DNA from 4 places in the Paenibacillus sp. FSL R7-0297 genome. Region 1 is predicted to be linked to each of the others. Evidence: predicted binding sites of a transcription regulator. Region 1 holds the regulator's gene; each other region holds the start of a gene.
The links. The regulator Rex, encoded in region 1, represses fermentation and respiration genes when NADH is low (regulators of the CRP and FNR family bind a similar motif). The targets are predictions, from matches to a motif close to TTGTGAAATATTTCACAA.
Positions count from the first base shown of each region.

Region 1 (5,899 bases):
CGGCAAATTGAGCCGCAAGATCTCTATCCTCATAACCGCCGCACAGATAATGCTCATCCTTTCTGTACCGGTCCAGATGAAAGTCCGAGAAATGAAACTCAAAAGGAGTAGGATGTACAAAGTTCTTCAGGTATTGCTTCAGTACAACAGTTAGCTCAATCCCGCGCTGGTTAGGCAGACTGTCGTGATAAGCTATCACTTTCTTGGCCAGTTTCCGGCTGACCTCTACAGGCAGCTTGTCGTGTATGACAATCAGCAGATCAATATCACTTTTATCCGGATGAAAGCAGCCCATCGCCAGCGAACCGTGCAGATAAATCCCGGACAAATTTGTCCCCAGCTCCTCTTTGAACAACGTTACCGCCTGATCTAAATAGGCTAGAATTTCCAACTTCGTGATCCTCCTGAATGTCAGTTATGGTTGAAGCAGATGCCGGGAATGAATACTTCCGATATGACAATCCGGTATGTATCATCGCATATACTGAGATGCTATCCAGCTGTCAAGCCATCGAAATGGATTCATCTATTCCTCCCCTATTATTAAGCCATAGCTCCAAGTAGGCTACAAGTCCAAGAATGGTTATAGATTGTTCTCTCCCTTGAAGAACCATTTAAAAAAGCGGGAGAACAGTTCAACTGTCCCCCCGCTCCTGCTGTAGTCCATTCTTGCTGCCGCTTACCGGTTGGGCAGGCTATACCCTTCACCGATGGCACTGCCGTCTGTGAAGCGATAGAAGCTGTAATAGAACCTGCCGTCCTTTTTGTAGAACAGCTGCCAGGCATATTCTCCGTTATACACTCCCGGCAGCAGCCGTTTAATCGTAATACCCGGAAGCTGGGCAGCTATACTATCACGGATCTGCGCCTCCGAAGTCCCTTTGCTGAGCTCCTCCGCATATAAATCATTTTCGCCTCCGGCTGGCTGGCCTTCCTTGGTAAAGCGGACCCAAACCATCAGCTCGGTTCCAGCATCATTTTTTCCGGTAAGCACCCAGTAAATCGCATTTTCATCCCAGACGGATTTCTGTGCTTTGGATACCTCAGTTAAGCCAGCCCGTGCTCTGGCAATCTCTTTGGCTTCACTCCGCTCGTTCCACTGATCCTTCATAATGTAGGCATAAAACTGGCTTAGTCCGAACAGAAGGAGCAGAACCAGGGAAATCCCCAGCGGAAGCCATTTTCTCCTCTTCTTCAACATGCAGCTTCCTTTCCAAATAACCTAAATTACCGTTTCAGCAGTCCTTCGAACGTTTCCTGCGCTTTGCGGCGGATAGCCTCTTCATCTAGTGTCAGACATTGTCCGTGCTTCACAATCTGTTTACCGTTGACCCAGACATGTTCCACATCCTTGGCACTAGCCGAATACACGGCATGGGACAAGAGGTCGGTATGCGGCAGCAAATGCGGCTGATCAATATCAATCGCAATGAAGTCAGCCTTCATCCCTGCTGCAAGCCGGCCTACCTGGTTCAGGAAAATCGAATGTGCACCATATTCTGTCGCCATGAGCAGCGCCTCAGGAGCAGGTACTGCCGTTGGATCACCGCTTACGCCTTTATGAATCAGCGCGGCCAGCCGCATTTCCTCAAACATATCCAGATTGTTGTTGCTTGCCGCGCCGTCCGTACCCAGGGAGACCTTAACTCCTGCTCTAAGCAGCTCAGGAACACGGGCTACTCCGCTGGCCAGCTTAAGGTTGCTGCCGGGATTATGAGATACGCCAACATTATGGCGGGCCAGAATCTCAATCTCTTCATCGTTCAGATGAACACCGTGGGCGATCAGGGACGGCCGGGTGAACATTCCCAGCTTCTCCAGATGCGCGACCGGTCGCAGGCCGTAATCGGCCACATTCTGCTCCACTTCATGGCGCGTTTCGGACATATGCGTGTGCATCGGCAGATCAAGATCATGTGCCGCCTGAACAAACTTCATGAAAAACTGCGGAGGACAGGTGTAAGGCGCATGGGGCGAGAGCATTGCAGTAATTCTGCCGTCAGCCTTGCCATGCCAGTTCCGGGCAAAAGCAATCGCCTCCGCCAGCTTGTGGTTCTGCACCTCTTCCGGACACAGGCCAATAACACCGCGCATAAGTACTGCACGGATGCCTGACTGCTCCGTAACCTCAGCAACCCGGTCCATATGATCATACATATCGAGGAAGGTCGTAGTGCCGCCCTTCAGCATCTCAAGAACGGATAGTGAGGTGCCCCAGTATACATCTTCACCGGTGAATTTCTCTTCCATCGGCCACATTTTTTCCTGCAGCCAAGCCTGCAGCACCATATCATCGCCGTAGCCGCGCAGCAGCGACATCGCCGCATGGCCGTGGGTGTTGACGAGACCCGGCATGAACAGCAGCCGGCTACCGTCAATAACCTCGGCATCCTCTTCAATTACAGGCTTCGCTTCACCTATGTAAGTAATCAGATCATTTTCGATGGTCATATAACCGCTCAGCACCGGCTTATCGCTGCCAGGAACCAGAAAACGGCCGTCTTTAATAATGGTTTTATTGCTGCTCATCTTCAGCTTCGTCCTTTCCGTCATGCAAATAATAAGCCAGACTCTGCAAATCCGTAGTGAAATCGGCGGCATGAATCCGGATATTGGATGGAGTCTTAAGAATTACAGGAGCAAAATTCAGGATCGCCTCAATACCCGAATCCACCAGAATGTCAGCAACGTTCTGTGCTTCACTGTCCGGAACGGTAATAATCCCAATGCGGATGCCCTGTGCACGGATGGTATCCCCCAGCTCACTCATCGGCTGGACAGTCAACGAGTTGATCTGCTGGCCTACCTTAGGCTCATAAGCATCAAATACAGCTGTAATCTTCATCGTATCCTTCAAGTAGGCATTGTAATTCGACAAGGCGTGGCCGAGATTACCTGCACCTACCAGAGCTACATTAATCTGCTGGTCCAGCTTCAGAATATGCCGGATCTTCTCAATCAGATAAGAGACATCATAACCAATGCCCTTTCTGCCAAAATCACCAAAATAAGCCAGGTCCTTGCGGATCTGGGCGGGGTTGAGATCAAGCTTCTGTCCCAGCTCCTGAGAAGAAACTGTTGAGATTTCACGTTTTTGGAGATCGTTCAGGAAACGCAGGTACACTGGGAGTCTGCGAACGACGGCCTCCGATATTTTATCCGATTTCATGTTTTCTCCTCCTAAAAGTTTTGATAGCATATACTTCTTGAATGACTTCGCAAAACTTGCTTCGTAAGCATACGCTTGTTTTGAAAGCATATGCTGCTTGATCAAGCTTCACTGCTGTTAAGCCGATTATAGGAACCGTGCTCCAGGCCTGCCCGTTTAGGCAGGAGCCGTGGAGCGCGGGACTTCAGAACAATAATTACTTATACATAATATCAGCCGCCGACGGATTATTAAACCCCGCCATCTTCAAGCCATTCTGCAATCCGCGGAACGATCTGATCCGTCAGCATATGCTCCATCTTGGGTCCGGGCAGCGAATACAGGAAATACTTCCCATAATAAGATTCGATTACCCTGGTATCATATACAATAACGATTCCGCGGTCCTGCGCGGTGCGTACCAACCGCCCGAAGCCTTGCTTGAAGCGGATTACGGCCTGCGGGACGGACAGCTTCATGAACGGATTCTTCTTCTGTGCCTGAAGCAGCTCAGACTTCGCTTCAGCCAGCGGATGATTGGGCGGCTGGAACGGCAGTCTGACAATAGCCAGACAGGTCAAAGCATCCCCGGGAATGTCTACACCTTCCCAGAAGCTGCTCGTCCCCAGTAAGACTGACGCCGAGCTGTCCTGGAACCGACGGATCAGCTTGCTCCGGCTACCGCCTTCTACGCCTTGTCCAAGCACAGCGATATCCTGCGAAGTCAGGGCTTCTTTGAGCGGATCATAGACCTGGCGCAGCATCTTGTAGGAGGTGAACAGCACCAGCATCCGCCCGCGGGTAGCCACAGCAGTTTCTGCCAGAGAATGAACCAGTGTGTCCACAAAGCGGGCATCCCCAATGCTTCCCTTGACACTAGGGAAGTCACGTGGAATGACAAGCAGTGCCTGCTCACGGTATTTGAACGGTGACGGAAGCAGAGCTGTCTGTAGACGTCCCTGCTCTGCAGCCTCACCAAGACCGAGATTATCGATCATGAACTGGAATGACTTATCCACAGACAAGGTAGCCGATGTCAGGATGATACTCTTCTTCTTATCGAAGAACAGTTCCCTGAGCTGAGTGCTCACATCCACCGGAACGGCATACATCTGCAGCGACTTGCCGCGGTAATTGCCGCTCCCCTCCAGCCAGTACACGATATTCTCGTCATTCAGTCCCATAAAGAAACGGATCTGCTCCCGGATGGAGGCCAGGTCCTTGAACAACCCGCCGATATCCGTCACAAGACTGTCCGAAGAGGACTGACTGTCCGTATCACGCATCTCACTGAGCATTTTATCACCCTTGCGGATGATATCGCTCAAGCTGAGATGGAGTGTATTCTCCAGAGCGGCCAGCTCCTCCCACTCTTTGGGCTTCTTGCCCGGCTGCAGGCGTACGACCAGTTGGCCGGCTTCACCGGCTCCGGCATCGCTGCGTTCAGGCAGCAAGCCGAAGAGCTTGTCGCTGAGCGTATCCCAGGACTCCTTGACAGTAAGCAGATCCGGATAGATCCGGTCGATAACGCCGCTCCATTCCGAAGCCTGCTCACTGCCGGACGATTGCAGGGTCTGGCGCAAGGCCGGCAGCTGTCCGCTCCGGCTGTCCTTGTACAGACGGGTGAGCGTATGCGCCACGGTAAAATATTTCATCTGCATTCCGAGATGTTTGCCGGCAATGTCCTCCAGATGATGAGCCTCATCAATTACGAGATGCTCGTAAGCCGGAAGCAGCTGATGCCCGGCCTTAACATCTGCGAATAACTTGGAGTGGTTGGTCACCACCACATCGGAAATACCGGCTTCATGCTTGGCCCGGTGATAATAACATTTCCGGAACCATGGGCATGAGCGTCCCAGACAAGAGTCGGTATCACTGGCTACGGTCTCCCAGAAATCACCGCCGCGTCCGCTTAAGTTCAGCTCTTCATCATCGCCAGTCTCCGTCTGGGTCAGCCAGACCATCATCTGGGCGGCCGTAAGCGCTTCTTCCCTGGGACTTGTGAAGTCCCTTTTATTCATTCTATGTTCAAACTTGCGGAGACACAGATAGTGACCTCTCCCCTTAAAGATCGCTGCCTTGAACGGGAAGGGCACAACACTCGTCAAAAGAGGGATGTCGCGCTCACGCAGCTGATCCTGAAGATTGATCGTATGCGTGCTGACCATGACCTTCTGATTACTGCGCACACTGTGATATATGGCTGGAAGGAGATAGCCCAGCGATTTGCCGGTGCCGGTTCCTGCTTCAATCAGCAGATGCTTATCCTGATCAAGCGCCGTCATGACCTCCTGGATCATCAGTTCCTGGGCTTCACGGCTCTCATACTGCGGCAAGGTATCCTTCAGGCGCTTGGTTACCTCTTCCATATACTCCCTGAAGGTAATATTCTGCAGAGGGTTGTCAGATCCTTCCTCCCGGGGAGGAGCCAGCTCTGCCCAGTCGCCTACAGCAAGGGCCAGCTGGCGGTAGAAGGTCAGCTCCCCTTCCGGCTGGAAGGTCTCCATTTCGCGCTCACGCAGCAGACCGTCGAAATACCAGGCCAGGTCACTATCTTCATCGGCGAATAGCTCATTAAGCCGCTGGATGGTCAGGAGAGGCAGGCTGTCCAGCTCCTCCAGACATTTCAGCAGCACAAGCGCAGTCGCGAGGGCATCACTGTCCGCCTGATGGGGACGCTCATGCGTAAGGCCGAAATGGCTGCTCACGGACCCAAGCTGATAGGTAGTCAGCGAGGGAAAGCATATT
Region 1 covers NZ_JBBPAQ010000001.1:3,849,007-3,854,905, reverse strand. The annotation lists gene MKZ24_RS16915 (aminoglycoside adenylyltransferase domain-containing protein) at 1-391, opposite strand, end outside; gene MKZ24_RS16910 (cell wall elongation regulator TseB-like domain-containing protein) at 680-1,201, opposite strand; gene MKZ24_RS16905 (amidohydrolase) at 1,228-2,529, opposite strand; gene MKZ24_RS16900 (redox-sensing transcriptional repressor Rex) at 2,516-3,169, opposite strand; gene dinG (ATP-dependent DNA helicase DinG) at 3,400-5,899, opposite strand, start outside.

Region 2 (5,899 bases), 150 kb from region 1:
GTGCCTCAAGCAATCAGGCAGCGGGGATTTATGCGTATATACATAAGCTGCTCCATTTCGCCCTTCCGGCTGAAATGGAGTTTTTTGAATTTCTTCAGCGTACAGGAAGAAGGCGGGGAGCTGCTTGGTTTCACCGGAGAGGCAGCTTATTTGCAAGCTGCTAAAGTCCGCTTGGATTCATAAGCTGCGGTGCGATATACTCGCCGAATACGTCAGGCGGCGGATTGTTGCGGCCCCGCATATTGTCCCGGGTCAGCACGACCACCGTCTCAAGCTCCGGCAGTACATATACAAACTGCCCTGCATAGCCCCGTGCATAATAATAATCCACCGCAGCAGACTCTCCGGTTCTGGTATCACCTGCTATTGAGTCTGTCCACCAGTGCCAGCCGTATCCGCCATGGCGGGGCGGCTCAGTCTGCATAGCGGGCTGTGCCGAACGTGCTACCCATTCGCTGGAAATAATCTGCGAATTCTCCCAGACTCCCTGCTGTAAATACAGCTGTCCGAAATTCAGCAGGCTGGCAGGCCCCAGCTTCAACCCGTATCCGCCCGTATGGATGCCTTGGGGATCACTCTCCCACTCATACTCCGTAATTCCGAGAGGTCCGAAGAGATATTGCTCGGCGAATCTTGCTGTGCTCATTCCTGAAGCCTGCACCACAATAGACGACAGTAATTGCGATATCCCTGAGTTGTACTCCATCCGGGTACCCGGTTCATCCGCAAGCGGCTGCTCCAGTACATAGTTCACCCAATGGGGGGAACGGGTCATCTTGGGGAAGGAATTCGCGCCGCCGAATTCGGTCCAGCGAAAGCCGGCAGACATGGTGAGCAGCTGTCCGATTGTAATTTGCTGCTTGCGTGTATCAGCGTCACGGCTGAGCTGCGGGAAGAATTCGCTGATAGGAGCCGAAGGACCGGAAAGCTGGCCTTGGTCCATCGCGATGCAGACCAGCGCGGAGAGTATGCTCTTGGTGCAGGAGTTGATCTTGGCAATCTCGGAAGAAGTGCGCTGATCTCTATAATGTTCAAAGATCAGACGGCCCTGCTGCTGGATCAGACAGCTCCGCAGGTTCAGCGGCTCAAGGGAGTCGGAAAGTGCTGACAGGTTCATAGTTGTGTCCTTTCGTGAAACACACCCGGCCACCGTATGAACGGTGGCCGGGTGGTTCTAATGTAATCCGAAATGCGCCTCAATTCTGGACAGCATCTCTTCTTTGGTAGTATGGGCATTTCTTATATAGTGCTGCACGTGATGCTGTCTTGCCTGCTGCAGAGAACGATGTGTATTCTCAATGATACCATCCAGCGTCTCACGCTTAGCCCGTTCCGGATCGGATAGATCAGGGAAGAGATCCAGCATTCCCCGCAGATGATCACGGTTGAAGTAGTCCCTGCGGATCAGCTCGTCCTCCGCATACACATATACGATCCGCTCGTCACCAGCTATAGCCCGCAGAAATTCCGGTGCAATATCCGTGTCCACCACAATAGGCTTGGCATTACCCATCTGCAGCAGCTCGAGAATGATAAATTCTACGCTTTCTTCCGCAGCAGACACCAGCCACTGGTTCCTGTCGTTATCCGGTCCAAGGAAATACCATTCCCAGTCAACGAAATACCTGAGAATCGCCGGATGGTCCTGCGGATTAGCCAGCTGCTTATATTCAAACGAATGATCATCGGAAGAATAATAATTCATTCCCCACTTGGCGGATATCAATTCGGCCATGGTGCTTTTACCCCCGCACGGCCCTCCGCAAATCCAATACACATGCTTCAGATATTGTTTCAATAAACGGTCTGAAATTTTCAACTTTCATTCCCCCTGTAAATGATTACTGAAGAGCGGGGGATACTCTGATTCTGCTTGCATGAAATGTCCAGGTCGCCGGCATCTGCTTACACCACCTTTGAAGGATTCCTTTGTATTATCTCAGTCTGCTGTATAGATGTCCAATCCAAGGCAGCTTAGTCAGGAAGCGAGGTGGTATCAGAGACAACACCGAAGGTTGATCCTTTGATATAAGCCTGGTTCTGCAGAGCTTCCAGCTGTTTAGCGGTGCCGGTTACGACTGCGCCAATGATTGTGATATCCTCCGGCTCCAGAATATCATTATCCCCGGCCAGGCTCTGATGAACCTGATCTGCTTCCCAGGTGAAGTTCCTGCCGTGCTTGCGCAGCTGCTCGACACTGTTAATGAAGGAGTCCACACCGCCGTAAGGAGCGAACTGCTCGCCGTGAAATCCGTAGATAATCATCGAATCAGCCGCGATGGTTTGCCGCGTTTCCTTCAGGTATTTTTTATAAGAGGGGGTATATGCATCCGTCCAGAACCAGACAGGCTGCACCCCGGCAGGGATAAGCTTCCGGGTCTCTTCCAGCGTATAGGCTTGGTCAAAAGACAAAGCCAGCTCCACAAGTGTATCGTCTTCCAGCTGCTTCAGCAGACTGATGCTGTCCTCGTACGTTTCATAAGCGATCTCCGGATGGTAAAAGATCATTTCCCGGTCCCCTGTGGCAGAGTTGTAACGGTGTGTGGATGCTGTGCTCAGCTGTTCCGGCAGAGAAATCGCTCCGAATGCGCCATACCTGCCGGTGGAGCGGCCCAGCAGATTATAGGATTCCTCGATGGGCTGCCAGATATAAGGCTTATTTCCCAGCCATTTGTAAGTCTGATTGTAGGTTTCGCCGCCAAAGCTATCTAATTTCACCGACTGGTTGCTGATGTGCACATTGGGGGCGCTGATCTCATTTTTCCAGAGAATCTCTGATTGTACCTTGCTGCCCTGATACAGCCTCAAATGGTAGAGGCCATACCAGATAACGGCGAGAATAATGGGGGTTACGATAACAATGATGCCAATGGTCTTCAGGGTGGAGCGGAGTCTGGCTTTGTGAATGAGCTGCTGAGCCTGCTTCCCTCCGAAAATAAACTGGTCCTGTTCTTGATTCTGTTCCATTTATTGACCCTCCCTATAGTGTTTGATGAATTGGTTTTTGGCGCGCGTAACATGAGTCTTGAGCGTATTCTCATTCATACCGTACAGGGATGAGAGCTCCTTGTAGGTCAGGTTCAGCTCATATTTGAGAATCAGCAGCTCCTGATGCTGCTCAGAGAGCAGAGACAGTGTGTCGCGGATATTCTGTGCGGTTTCCCGCCTCAGCAGCTGAATCTCCGGCAGATGGGTCAAAGAAAGAAGCTGAATGTCGTCAACATCGACCGTGGGATGGCGTTTATCTTTCCTCTTAAGATCATAGAATTGATTAGTTGCTACCCGGAACATCCAGCCCATGACTTGTTTCGGGCCGATGCCATCCTGATAGATTAAGTATTTATAACAGGTGTCCTGAACGATATCTTCAGCATCCTCGCGGGCGAGTCCGCGTTTTCTCAAGTACCGGTATAGCAAAGTTCCGGCTTGCTGCAGAAAGTGATGAATGGTTTCTTTGGCCATGTCCTGCCCCCTTCCCCTATACAACGCTAAGCTCCGTGAAAAGTTTACAGCAGCCGTTACATCCAGTATTCCTTAATTATAAATGTTCACTACCGGCAACCGCCTCACCTATTCAGTTAATATAATATCAGTATGTAAAATATTAGCTGCATCGGAGGGTATCTATGTATCAGGATAAGGAATTGGTGATCCGGCCCATAGCTGAAGGGGATCTGTTCAGACTGTGGGAGCTCTCACATAAAGAGGAAGCACCGGAGTGGAAGAAATGGGATGCGCCTTACTACGAACACAAGCGGATTCCGTGGGAAGAGTATTATGGGAACAGAGCGGAGATTGTTGGATGCGGAAATAATTGGGTAATAGAAGTAGAGGGCGAGGTTATAGGCGACGTCAGTTACTATTGGGAGCATAAGCCATCCTTATGGCTGGAAATGGGCATTATCATCTATGATCCGGCATATTGGAGCAGTGGTTACGGGACAAAAGCTCTCAGGCTATGGATCGGTCATCTGTTCAATGCTTATCCGCTGGTCCGTGTAGGCTATACCACATGGTCCGGGAATGTGCGGATGATTAGGACCGGGGTGAAATTAGGCATGACGATGGAAGCAAGACTCCGGAAATGCCGGTACTACGACGGGCAATTCTATGATTCTATTCGAATGGGACTGCTTAGAGAGGAGTGGGAGGCCTTAGAATTGAAAGGATCAGCCGCTGAAGGTTCGCGTACAAAATTAGACAAATAAGCATGAAATGCCTGCATTTTGCACGATATGAAACAATCAAAATGCTTGTTTGTGAAAAAAGACACAAATTCGTGAAAACTATCACTTTGTTATCATAAAATTTTAATATATAATAAAGTTAATTAAAAGAAACAGGGGGAATAAAAATGAAATTATTCAAAGTTTTAGTAGTAGCAGGGGTATCCGCAGCATTGTTGTCGGGTTGTGGATCGAATAATAATGCAGCTAATGATGCAGGGGCAGCAGCAACTACAGCTCCAGCCACAGAGCAGACTGATGCAAAAAGCACGGCTTCGATCGTTAACCAGGCAGATGCCTTCACTGCTGCTGTAAGCGAAAGCGGCAACTGGATTATAGCGGTTCTGAACGATCTGACCGTGGACAAGGATGTTGTTGTAGCCGGTGAATTCCATGACAAAGGCGATGCAAGTGCAGCAATCTATCGTAAGCTTGCCCTGTATGCACAAGATGCAGACCACAAGGTTACAGCTACCTATACTCTGACAGCACCTAAAGTAACTGTGCAGAGCGAGAACTTCCGCGTTCAAGGCGGTACAATCAAAGGTGACGTATATGTAGAAGCTAACGGATTCAACCTGTACAAAGATGCTACCATCGACGGCAACCTGTACTATGCAAGTGAAGATGTGAAGGCTACTGCTGTGATCGAAGGCAAAGTAACCGGAGCAAATGAAGTTAAATAATTCAATCCTAATACAGCAGCTACATTAGTATATTGTATTGCAAACAGCCTGTAGACAGGCCCTCTGGGGCTGGCTCTATGGGCTTTTTTGTATTCTGTCCGGAAATATTCTATAGTATTATGGAAGGTATTGTAAGCGTAAACACATGGGACAGGGGATGCAATTATTCATGAAGAATAGCCGGAGATTGGGGATGGCTGCCGGAGTGATTCTAGTTTCCGTAGCCGTACTCTATTTACTTTTGTATATGTATGAAAGACCTGGCGGATGGTCTGACCAGCGGATGTCCCGCTTACTCGGAATGGAGCAGACCCTCCAAATTCCACTTGGCAAAAGTCCGGAAGAAGCTGTCCGGCTGTTCCGCGGCTCCGACTCGATGACAGTAATTCATCAGGAGCCTGCAGCCAGAGGGGAGCTGGTATTTCTTACCCGGGCGGGCCAGCAAGATAGCAATAATCTTCAAGTAGAGTATGTCCGCAAAACCTGGCTCGGATGGAAGTGGGTATGGGGAGGCGGCTACGGAATGGGCGGAGATCCGGACAGCTCTGCATTAAACTATATGTGTTTTCCTGAACTGGAGCATATTTCGACTCCATTTCCCATGGTGATCGGAGAAGTTCTGAACCCGTCCATTCAGCATATTACAGTCGAGCAGAAGGAGGCAGGGACGGATAAATCTGAGGCGAAGCTTATTAAAGTCGGATCAGACCGGACGATTTGGTTCGCTTTTCAGCCGGCTACGGCGGGTGTCCCGTTTGAGATTGAAGGACTTGATGAAGCGGAGGGAATGATTGCATCCAAAATAATAACAGACGCAAGAGACAGCGGAGCGATTCCGCTTGGTAAATGAAAATAAAAGTGTGGGGGCACTCTCACCCCCTTCGATGATGGAAGTGTTGCACAAAGTACAACAATTTCCTTGTAATATCAGCCGTAATCGCAAATTGTTGTACGAAATGCAGTATTCCTCCGTCATCAAGCCGATAA
Region 2 covers NZ_JBBPAQ010000001.1:4,000,458-4,006,356, forward strand. The annotation lists gene MKZ24_RS17535 (serine hydrolase domain-containing protein) at 161-1,117, opposite strand; gene MKZ24_RS17540 (hypothetical protein) at 1,175-1,735, opposite strand; gene MKZ24_RS17545 (anti sigma factor C-terminal domain-containing protein) at 1,975-2,967, opposite strand; gene MKZ24_RS17550 (RNA polymerase sigma factor) at 2,968-3,462, opposite strand; gene MKZ24_RS17555 (GNAT family N-acetyltransferase) at 3,627-4,208, shown strand; gene MKZ24_RS17560 (polymer-forming cytoskeletal protein) at 4,355-4,912, shown strand; gene MKZ24_RS17565 (hypothetical protein) at 5,082-5,762, shown strand.
Region 2: MKZ24_RS17560 (polymer-forming cytoskeletal protein) is a predicted target of Rex. The motif match lies at 4,258-4,275, and genes of this name have one in related genera.

Region 3 (5,899 bases), 250 kb from region 1:
TTTGAATACAGAGGACTTCCATGTGCCGTCATACATCAGGATTGCTTCGCCGCTGGTGAACTGGGTTGTATATTCAGCATACTCGAAGCCGAGTTCGCCTTTTTTGAAGTAGCCTTTGTCTACCCATTCCTTGTATTTCGCAAAGCCTTTGACTACATTCGGATCATTCCATTTAGCTTCACCCGTAGCGAACTTCGCTGTAACATCCGGTCCGGCATAACGTGACCAGAGATGGTTGGCAAGCATTAGCGGTACCCAGCCAGCCTTGGAAGCCCCGGCAAGCGGCACTTTGCCGTCAGCCTTGATATCAGCCAGCTGCTGTTCCAGCTCAGCGAAGGTGGCCGGAGCCTTCCAGCCCTTGCTGTCATAGTATTCTTTATTGTAGAAGAACCCTTCACCTGAACCGCCGATTGGCAGACCGTAGATTTTACCTTCGTAAGTAAATGGATCCAGATTGGAGAATTTGTCTTTAATGCCTAGTTCATCGAGGATCGGGGTCAGATCGAGAAGCTTACCTTCTTTGGCATAGATCTTGGAATCCGGACTGCCGAACAGGTCGAAGATCTCCGGAGGATTCCCGGCCGCCATTTCCCCGCGCAGCTTCTCTTTACGGTTCACATCCGAATCGACTCCATCCAGCTTGAAGGTCAATCCCGGTACTTCTTCCTGCACCTTGCCGACTACATCCTCCAGGATCGCCAGGCGTTTCTGTTTATCTGCACCTACCTGAGTATGACGGACCGTCATTTCAAAAGGTTCAGCGCTAACCGGTTCTTCGGTTTCGACAGCATTGGTTGCAGCAGGCTCATTCGTTGCAGCCGGTTCTTCCGTTGCAGCAGCATTGTTATTGTTGCCTCCACAACCTGCCAGCAGCGCTGAGGTAACGAACATCAGGGACAACAGCATAGTTAAGCTTTTTCTCATTACGGGTGACCCTCCCTATTTAATGGTTTCCCTTACAACTCTTATTATAGAAAACCCTGATTGTAATCGTAAGGTTAAGATTCATCTACAATAGGGATAAAATACTCTAATGTAAGCGAATTCAGTTGTGTTTAGTGACATCATTAAGTTATATTTCATCACACAAAAGCTTCAAAAAAGAAATTCCAATACTTTCACGTCAGAATACCTATACATATAAATTACAATTATCAATTTCACACGTTGCTATGTATGTTGAACTCACTACACCGTACATCAAAAAAGCGAAACTCCTCAAATTGGAAGCTCCGCTTTCGTTATATCGTGTATGAATTTATACCAAAGCAGACTGTTTACGGCCCTCTTCAATCAGCCGGTATGCACGCTGCACTTCTTCTTCGTCCGGTGACTCCACCCCTTCAAGCTCGTAGGGACGGCCAAGCTCTTTCCATTTATAAATTCCCATTACGTGATAAGGCAGAATTTCAAACTTCTCTACTCCATTAAGCGTACCAATGAATCGGCCGAGATTCCGCAAATCCTCTTCCTTATTATGAATGCCGGGAACGTATACGTGGCGAATCCACATTTTACGGTTATTATCTGACAACCAGCGGGCAAGCTTTAAGGTACGGTCGTTGGATTTGCCAGTCAGCTTAATATGAGCTTCATCATCGATGTGCTTCAGATCCAGCAACACAAGATCGGTAACATCCAGCAAGTCGCTGATTTTCGAACCATCATTATAGCCGTTAGTATCAAGCGTAGTATGCAAATTCCAGCGTTTCTTCACTTCGGTGAATAGCTGTTTGACGAAATGTGCCTGCAGTGTGGGTTCACCGCCGGATACGGTAAGCCCGCCGCCGGAAGTTTTATAATAATTCAGGTAAGGTTCAATTTCCGCAAGCACTTCTTCAACGGTCATTTCCTTGCCTTCATTCAGTCCCCAGGTATCCGGGTTGTGGCAATACTGACACTTAAGTAGGCAGCCCTGCATAAAAAGCACGAAGCGGATACCGGGGCCATCCACCGTCCCAAATGTTTCTAAGGAGTGGATATGTCCTTTAAGCATGAGATGTCATCCTTTCGAAAAAAATCTTAAAATTTTAATTACTTTTAAACAAGAGTGTACCGCCCTCTTGCAAGGGCGGCAGCTCTTTGATTTATTTCAATTCTTGATCTGCAAGAACAATTCTTACATGGAATCGTGGAACGTACGGTTGATAACATCCAACTGTTGTTCGCGGGTCAGCTTGATGAAGTTAACAGCATAGCCGGATACACGAATGGTCAATTGCGGGTAGTTCTCAGGGTGATCCATTGCATCAATCAGCTGCTCACGGTTAAATACGTTAACGTTCAAGTGCTGAGCGTTGTTGTGGAAGTATCCGTCCATCATGAATACCAGGTTGGACTTACGGGATTCTTCGTCTTTACCCAGAGCCTTAGGAACGATCGAGAATGTGTTGGAGATACCATCCTGTGCATCGGAGTAAGGCAGTTTAGCAACAGAGTTCAGGGAAGCAAGTGCACCCTTCTTGTCGCGTCCGTGCATTGGGTTAGCACCAGGTGCGAATGGTTCGCCTTTTTTACGTCCATCAGGAGTAGTACCAGTCTTCTTGCCATATACCACGTTCGAAGTGATTGTCAATACCGATTGAGTCGGCACAGCATCACGGTAAGTTTTGTTTTTGCGGATCATCGACATGAAGGTTTCAACCAGTTCAACTGCGATATTGTCAACAGCATCATCGTTGTTGCCGTAGCAAGGGAATTCGCCTTCTGTTTCGAAGTCGATTGCAATACCTTGTTCGTTGCGGATCGGTTTAACCTTGGCATATTTAATTGCGCTCAGGGAGTCAGCAGCAACGGACAAGCCAGCAATACCGCAAGCCATTGTACGCAGAATGTCGCGGTCATGCAGCGCCATTTCAATACGTTCATAGGAATATTTGTCATGCATATAGTGGATGATATTCAGGGTATTGACATAAGTCTTAGCCAGCCATTCCATCATCGGTTTGAAGCGTTTCATTACTTCGTTGTAATCAAGATATTCGGAAGTAATAGCAGGATATTCAGGACCTACCTGGGCACCGGACTTCTCGTCTACACCACCATTGATCGCATACAGCAAGGCTTTTGCAAGGTTGGCGCGGGCGCCGAAGAACTGCATTTGTTTACCGATACGCATTGGGGATACACAGCAAGCAATCGCGTAGTCTTCACCCCAGTATGGACGCATTACATCATCGTTCTCATATTGGATAGCACTGGTTTCAATGGAAACCTTGGCACAATATTTTTTGAAGCCTTCAGGCAGCTTTTCAGACCACAGTACAGTCAGGTTTGGTTCTGGTGCAGGACCCAGATTGTACAGGGTATGCAGGAAGCGGAAGCTGTTCTTGGTTACGCGAGTTGTTCCGTCTTCAGCCATACCACCGATGGATTCAGTTACCCAAGTAGGGTCGCCAGAGAACAGATCGTTATAGTCAGGCGTACGCAGGAATTTCACGATACGCAGCTTCATTACGAAATGGTCAACGATTTCTTGCGCTTGTTCTTCAGTAAGAGTACCTTCTTCAAAATCGCGTTGTACATAGATATCAAGGAAAGAGGATACGCGTCCCAAGGACATTGCGGCACCGTTTTGCTCTTTAACTGCTGCAAGATAACCGAAGTATACCCATTGAGTAGCTTCTTTGAAGTTATTAGCAGGTTTGGAAATATCAAGACCATGAGCAGCAGCCATTTGCTTCAATTCGCCCAGAGCGCGCATTTGCTCGGACAGCTCTTCACGCAGACGAATTACATCTTCAGTCATGGAATCCACTTCAAGCTCGGTTAGTTGTTGCTTCTTGTCTTTAATCAGGAAATCGATACCGTACAGGGCAATACGGCGATAGTCGCCGATAATGCGTCCGCGGCCGTATGCATCAGGAAGACCTGTGATTACGCCGGATTTACGCACAGCTCTCATATCTGGTGTATATGCATCAAAAACGCCTTGGTTATGCGTTTTGCGGATGTTCGTGAACATGTCAACGATATTTTGCGGAAGTTCGAAGCCGTAAGCCTTAGTAGCATCGATCATCATTTTGATACCGCCGAACGGTTGAATGGAACGTCTGAAAGGGGCGTCAGTCTGAACGCCGACAATTTGTTCCTTGTCCTTGTCAATATAACCTGGGTTATGGGAAGTGATGGTGGAGACAGTATCGAGGGAAACATCCCATACGCCGCCTCTTTCTCTTTCTTCCTTACTCAGTTGGGAGATAATCTTCCACAATTCAGTAGTATTGCTGGTAGGACCTACAAGGAATTCTTCGTTTCCTTCATAAGGATTGATGTTCTTGGCAATAAAGTTATTAACGTCAACTTTCTTGGCCCATGTACCTTTAGTAAAACTTCTCCAACTCGACTTAACCTCTTGTACTTCTTTTTCAATCACCGACATGCTAAATCCCTCCATTTATATTTAGTATATTTGTAGAGATCGCGGGCTTGAAGGTTAATCCCGTGTCTCGTGATCCCATAGCTACTCGGTTGTTATAAAATTCACAATCGCGACTTCATAACTGGGATCGTTGTTTATATAAACATTTTAGTTTATTTTCTGAAAAAGGACTGTGACAAATATCACTCTTTCAGTGATATTTGTCACTTCCATCCAGTTCCATATTAACCTTTAACCTTATACTTTACCAGGCAATCTTAGATTAGTTGTCGAATTTTCCGTAGAATGCGTTGCGGTATACATCAGCAAGCTCAGATACCAGCGGCATTTTTGGATTGGCAGTTGTACATTGGTCTTCAAATGCACGGTCAGCCAGGTAATCTACACGGGATTCGAAGTCCTTAGGATCAAAACCAAGAGCCGAGAAGGATTCTTCGATGCCGAGTTTTTTGTTCATGTCGCGGATTGCATTGATCAGGCTGGTTACGCCTTCTTCAGTAGTGCGTGCTGGCAATCCCAGGATACGGGCGATTTCAGCATACCGTTCGTCAGCTACAAAGTGCGAATATTTAGGGAACGAAGCGAACTTCGTAGGTTTCTTAGCATTGTAACGGATAACGTGCGGCATCAGGATCGCATTAGTACGGCCATGCGCTGTGTGGTACTGGCCGCCCCATTTGTGCGCCAAGCTGTGATTGATACCCAGGAATGCATTTGCAAAGGCCATACCGGCAAGTGTAGATGCGTTGTGCATTTTTTCGCGGGCAAGCTTGTCGCCAGTCAGTGCGGATTTCTCCAGCCACTGGAACACCAGTTGAATCGCTTTGATTGCCAGACCATCTGAATAGTCACTAGCCATTACAGATACATAAGCTTCGATTGCATGTGTCAATACATCCATACCTGTATCGGCAACAGCAGTTCTAGGCAAGCTATATACAAACTCAGGATCGATAATCGCTACGTCTGGAGTCAGCTCATAATCGGCCAGCGGATACTTTGTATTATTACCCGTTGTCTTGTCTGTGATTACTGCGAACGATGTTACTTCGGAACCCGTACCGGAAGTTGTTGGAATTGCAACGAATTTCGCTTTGTTGCCGAGCTTAGGGAATTTGTATACCCGTTTGCGGATATCCATGAACTTCTGTTTCAGGCCGTTGAAGTCTGCATCCGGATGTTCGTAGAACAACCACATTCCTTTTGCTGCGTCCATTGGGGAACCGCCGCCGAGTGCGATGATGCAGTCAGGCTGGAATCTGTTCATCATGGCAGTACCTTTTTCTACAGTAGTTGTCGATGGATCCGGTTCAACTTCCGAGAACACTTCGATAGCTACAGGAGTCTGGCGTTGACGCAGATAGTGCTCAACTCTTTCTACATAACCCAGTTTAACCATCATAGGGTCGGTGATAATTGCTACACGAGTGATGTCAGGCATTTTGGCCAGATACTGTGTGGATCCCTTTTCGAAGTAAATCTTGTCAGGTACTTTAAACCATTGCATATTCACGGTAC
Region 3 covers NZ_JBBPAQ010000001.1:3,596,495-3,602,393, reverse strand. The annotation lists gene MKZ24_RS15650 (ABC transporter substrate-binding protein) at 1-924, opposite strand, end outside; gene pflA (pyruvate formate-lyase-activating protein) at 1,259-1,996, opposite strand; gene pflB (formate C-acetyltransferase) at 2,120-4,381, opposite strand; gene adhE (bifunctional acetaldehyde-CoA/alcohol dehydrogenase) at 4,644-5,899, opposite strand, start outside.
Region 3: pflB (formate C-acetyltransferase) is a predicted target of Rex. The motif match lies at 4,471-4,488, and genes of this name have one in related genera.

Region 4 (5,899 bases), 1.7 Mb from region 1:
AGACTTTGCTTAAAGTTGCCGAAGGGCTGCGCTAAAGCAGCCTATGCCAAGGTCAGCTTTATGCTTGTCCGGCTATAACTAAAAAAATCCCCTATAACACATATAAACCTCTATTATTGATAGCTTCATCAACAATAGAGGTTTATATTATAACCACTATACCCATGTTCTTCTCAGACTCCTTATCCTATCCTTTGTACTCAGCCGGGTAGAAATCGTCCGAGGCGGCAGTCAATTTGCCTATCCTGCCCGTTAAATCTTCTCTAATTCATCCGCTGACCACGATAGGATTGATTGTGGGCTTTTGAGCTTAAAGAAGCTCATACCATTTCGTGTAGGGATGGATTGAAGGCTATAACGCCAGGATCAAAGATATAGTCTCAAGCTCAGGGAGTACAGCTGCTTAAGAGGACTGCCGGAGATTCTGCCCCCGCATGCGTTCTTACCGCAGTGTATGGTTCCTTGAGTTGATACCTGTATTATACCGGGATTCACCGCAGCCGTAAAAAGGCGAATACTTTAAATTTGCGGTTATTTTTCGCCGTAAGATCATGTAAGCGCTATTATGCTTCCTTATCCTTAGTTTTTAGGAGGATTCAGAACAATAGTTATTCACTCTAAACTTGATCCAACGTAACCCAGTCGCTGTAAGGAGGGATAAATACTCTGGACCGCAATCGGCGGTGTCAATCCGCGGACTGATTGCCGGTATATCGAAGCGGATTTCTTGCTGAAGTGGACTGAGAGGCCGTTATTTCGCCAAAAAGCCTCATGATCCGGAGGATTCGGACTGAGAATCCTTTATCCTGTTCTTTTAAGCGCTAAAACAAGGCGTTTCAGGATATTAACGGAATCTCAGTCCGAATGTCCTGCGAATTCGCCATTTCTTCGCAAATAACGGAATCTCAGTCCTCCTCACAAGCTGATGAGTTCATGAGCCCGTGATGCTCCAGCCAATCTCCAGACAAGCTCAGGTGAGGAAAAGTGCAATTGCTAAGCTTCTTAGCACCAGCATGATTTGTCCGCAGGTAAGCTTCACAATCTCTAGCTTGATTCACCTGCAGGGCAAAATTGGTGCCCTGGAACAGTGCCGTCTTATAAAATGGACGGCAAAAGCCTTGCCGTTTGCTGTATAATTTACTGATTGTTATGTTGCGGTTCAGCTATCCGGGTACTTGAAGGAGGAAGAAAAGGATGCGTTTGTTTGGAGTGAGGCTTGACGGAACCCGCAGCGGGTTAATCAAGTCTTTTCTGGAGGATAATTATGTATGTGCGGGAGATCCCTTTGCTGGAGATCTGGAGACTAGCGGAAGAGAGGATATCCGCAGCAGACTTGCTGCATCCGGAGCTTATCAGGGGCAAGAGCTGGAAGAGGCACTTGGCAGTTTAGACATCTTCATCAACGTGATGCAGGATGGGGATTATGTGCTGATTGCGGATGAGGAATGGGTATACCTTGGCGATCTGGGGGATTATTTCTATGATGCCCGGCAGGAGAGTGTGGAGGGCGGAACTGCGCACCGGCGCGGAGTAACCTGGCTGAAGAGTCTGCCCCGTACAGCTGTGAATTCTGCAGTACAAGCACTGCTTGCTTCGGATCAGGAAGTTACCCGTTATTCAGGAGTGCTGCCTGCAGCAAGAATGGATTTGTGGCTTGCAGACTCTTCGGCTGGCGATGTAGAAGCTGCTCATTCCCCGGCCCGTGTGGATGAAGCCACAATAGCTGAGGCGCTGGCTGTTCTGAAGGCTGCCCTGCACAGTCCGGATGCGGAGCGGCGGGAACGCGCGGCAGCGGCTATATTGCATTATGCCAAATAATCATCAGGCAGAAGCCTTATCTTATAGAGTGACAGCAAAAAGGTCTTCCGGTTAAGCTGCCGGAAGACCTTTTTGCTGTCAACTATGAAACAGGGACTTCTCTGGACCAGGTGTAGGCTCAGATAAATTCTACAAACTCATTAACCGGCTTGCGGTAGCCGCGCGGTCTAATTTTGTGCTTGTTGTCTTTGCCGATCGTAATCAGCATTACCGGAACGAAGTTATCGCTGAGTCCGAGAGTAGCTTTCACCGCCTCCGGATCAAAACCGATCATCGGGCAGGTATCCCATCCCTTGTCCTTGGCAATCAGCATGAACTGCATAGCCGACAAGGAAGCATTGCGGATCGCTTCATCCCGCTGGAAAGCGTCTTTTCCGGTGTAAGAATCATTAATAGACTGAATAGTACGGTCGTAATCGTCTTCACTCATGGCTCCCAGCATTTTAAGTCCGCTATAGATTTCTGGAGCCTGCTGGTAGGCATTTTTATCACCCAGCACGACGATGACAGCCGATGCAGTGTGGATTTTGTATTGGCCGTACGCACCTTTACGGATTTCTTCCTTCACAGTATCATCGCTAATGACTTTGTAGTGGGCGTGCTGCAGGTTGAAGGCCGATGGAGCCAGCCGGGCCAGTGAGAACATCTCCTCCAGCTCATTCTGTGGGATTTTCACCCCTTCAACGAAATTCATAGCCGATCTGCGGGACTGAACTAATTCTGAAAAAGTACTCATAAATAATGACCTCCATTGGGATATGTATGTTGGTTAGTAATAATCAATAGCTGATATTAATAAATAAACTTACAATAAGTTACTTACTTAAAATATCACGACCACAAGCATACGTCAATGATTAAACAACATTAAATTGTGAATTTTAGTTCAAATAGTCGATAAGTTTTGAAAAAGTGAGAAAAGAAGTGATTTTAATCACAAAATAAGGCTATAAAGCCAAAAACATTGTGACATTTATTACAACCGGAATGTTATAATAGTCACATAGTTTCAGTGGATGAATACTTTTAAGCAGCAATGCCATTGTAAAGGAGACTTTGATATGTCAGAAACCATTACCCAAACCCCTTTGGAACAAGAAATACCCGCAGCAGGCCTTCCCCAAGAGGATTTGCTGAATCAGCTTCTGAAACCGGAAGTTCAGGAATCCCTGATCCTTCTGGTGGAGCAGCTGCCGCAGATTACCCAACTGGTGAATGTATTAACCAAATCGGTCGATTTCGTACAATCGGTTGCAACGGATGAAGTATTGAAAAATGATACGGTAGGCGCAATCAAGGAGATGGCGGGTCCTGTGGTAGGCTCTGTCAAGAATCTGGCGGCTACGGTTATTGAAGCGAAAGACCGCGCGGATGCAAGCAGTGAAACCATCAGCTTGTTTGGCATGATGAAAATGATCAAGGACCCGCAGGTACAGAACGTGCTCCGTTTCATGAATGCATACCTGCAGGTCAGCGGCGAACGCCAATCCGGTAAGTAATTATTGTTCAAATCTTAATCGTAAGGACGGAGGAAATATGATGTCAAAACACATAGTTATTCTAGGTGCAGGTTATGGCGGCTTATTGAGTGCGCTAACCGTGCGCAAATACATGAGCAAAGCTGAAGCCAGAGTTACAGTGGTTAATCAGTATCCAACACACCAGATCATAACCGAGCTACACCGCCTTGCAGCAGGTAGTGCTTCGGAACAGGCGGTTGCCATGCCACTTGCGAAGCTGTTCGCCGGTAAGGATATCGATCTGAAGATTGCCAAGGTTAATTCGTTCTCGGTAGAGAACAAGCAGATCGTCCTCTCAGATGGTGTAATGCTGACTTATGATGCTCTCGTTGTCGGTCTGGGCAGCACGACGGCTTATTTCGGCATTCCGGGACTTGAACAGTACAGCATGGTGCTGAAATCGGCGGCGGATGCACTGAGGATTCACGGACATATTGAAGACCGGATTCGTGAATATGCCAAAAGCGGCAACGCGGCCGATGCAACCATCCTGATCGGCGGGGGCGGCTTGACAGGTGTTGAGCTTGTAGGTGAAATTGCCGATGTATTGCCCAAGCTGACTAAGAAATATGGAGCGAACCCGGCTGAAATCCAGCTGCTGCTCGTAGAAGCCGGACCGAAGATTCTTCCGGTCCTGCCGGATCATCTGATTGAGCGCGCTACAACCAGCCTCGAGAAACGCGGAGTTCAGTTCCTGACTGGTCTTCCCGTTACGAATGTAGCAGGCAATACCATTGATCTGAAGGACGGCCGCCAGATTGTGGCGAATACCTTCGTCTGGACCGGCGGCGTGCAGGGCAACCCGCTGATCGGTGAGTCCGGGCTTGAAGTGAACCGCGGCCGCGCAACCGTGAATGAGTTCCTGCAATCCACTTCACACCAGAATGTATTTGTAGCCGGTGACAGTGCGGTTGTGTTCGCACCGGACGGCCGTCCGTATCCGCCAACGGCACAAATTGCCTGGCAGATGGGTGAACTGATCGGCTATAACCTTTACGCTTACCTGAATGACAAAGCCTCCGAGACCTTCAGTCCGGTGAATTCCGGGACACTTGCCAGTCTGGGACGCAGAGACGGAGTAGCGATTGTCGGCGGCAATTCCACACCGCTGAAGGGTCTGCCGGCAACGCTGATGAAGGAAGCAAGCAATATCCGGTATTTAACCCATATTCACGGGTTATTCAGTCTGGCCTATTAATTCTCTCCTAACCATCTATACCTATTGCAGGCCGCTTCCATGCGGCAGATCATCCCCTTCAACCGCCAGCAGGCAGTTGAAGGGGATTTTTCATGCATTCAGACTGTGCAAGGAGAGCTGTGTGAAATTACATAGTAAATTACTGGAAGTTTCTTTATCCTGAATGAGGCATACATCCTATATATGAACTTATTGCGCAGCACTAGGAGGAGAAGATGATTCAGAACGGATTTATCTGCAATTGGATGGAGGTTCAAACGGACGGGCAGGGCCGCGGATTGTATTATAAATATTCTGCACACCGTGCACCTGCTGTCATCTTTATTTCCGGATTAGGGGATGGTTGCGATTCCTGGAGCGGTGTCCAGGAGAATATTGCACAGCATGCCTCAACGCTCGCTTATGACAGAGCGGGTACCGGGACCAGCCCGGGAGTGCCGGGACCGCGCACCTGCCAGGATCTGGTGGAGGAGCTGTACCGGCTGCTGGCACTGCTGGATATTAAAGCCCCTTATATTCTGGTCGGTCATTCCTTTGGCGGTCTGGTAGCCAGATTGTTCGCCTGCTGCTATCCGGAGCGGATTGCGGGAATTGTACTGATAGATGCTGCAGGCGAATATAAGGAGCTTACTTATGAGCGGGTGCTGCCCCCGCAGCATATCGCTGCGAACCGGGCGTACCTGCTGAACCCTTCGCTCAATAAGGAGCAGATCGATAAGATGCAGAGCTATAAGCAGATCTCTGCTGCCCGGGGTTCCATGCCAAGCCAGGTTCCGCTATCGGTGATAACCAGGGGGCTTGCGGATGAGGAGGGATCAGACTGGCCGGCACATGCGATACTGGAGATCGAGCAGAAGAACCAGGCGGAGTTCCTGGAATTATCTTCAGCCAGCAGACAGCTGATTGCGCCGGGTAGCGGTCATTATATCCATCATGACCAGCCCGGGCTGGTCATTGAAGTAATCATAGGGATGATACAGGCTCATTCTAACGGGCTTAAATACTGATATCAGCGTCTTCACAAGAACCTTCACAGTACTGGTGATTAGCTTGATCGCACAGCGCCACAAGGAGCATCCATTCCTTACATCTGAGGGTTTCCGGCTTCTGAAGTTGAGCGGATCGCCGCCAGGTTCGGTGGCCTGGCAATCAACCGAGAAGCCGCAGAAGGCAACCTGAATACTGTCCTGAATGAAGCGCTTAGAGCCGTGAACAGATTTACTCCGTAAATATGTAATGAAAACGTATTCGCAGGAAAATCTATTTGTTATAATGTTGATGTTTATACCATTTCAGATGTTTTCATAGGAGGATTTCAGGCATGCCATTTCAAAAGAACGATATCATCCTGTTCCAGGGTGAT
Region 4 covers NZ_JBBPAQ010000001.1:5,515,522-5,521,420, reverse strand. The annotation lists gene MKZ24_RS24300 (hypothetical protein) at 1-35, shown strand, start outside; gene MKZ24_RS24295 (hypothetical protein) at 1,195-1,818, shown strand; gene MKZ24_RS24290 (nitroreductase family protein) at 1,937-2,554, opposite strand; gene MKZ24_RS24285 (DUF1641 domain-containing protein) at 2,880-3,317, shown strand; gene MKZ24_RS24280 (NAD(P)/FAD-dependent oxidoreductase) at 3,358-4,536, shown strand; gene MKZ24_RS24275 (alpha/beta fold hydrolase) at 4,752-5,543, shown strand; gene MKZ24_RS33160 (hypothetical protein) at 5,578-5,715, shown strand; gene MKZ24_RS24270 (SGNH/GDSL hydrolase family protein) at 5,858-5,899, shown strand, end outside.
Region 4: MKZ24_RS24285 (DUF1641 domain-containing protein) is a predicted target of Rex. The motif match lies at 2,783-2,800, and genes of this name have one in related genera.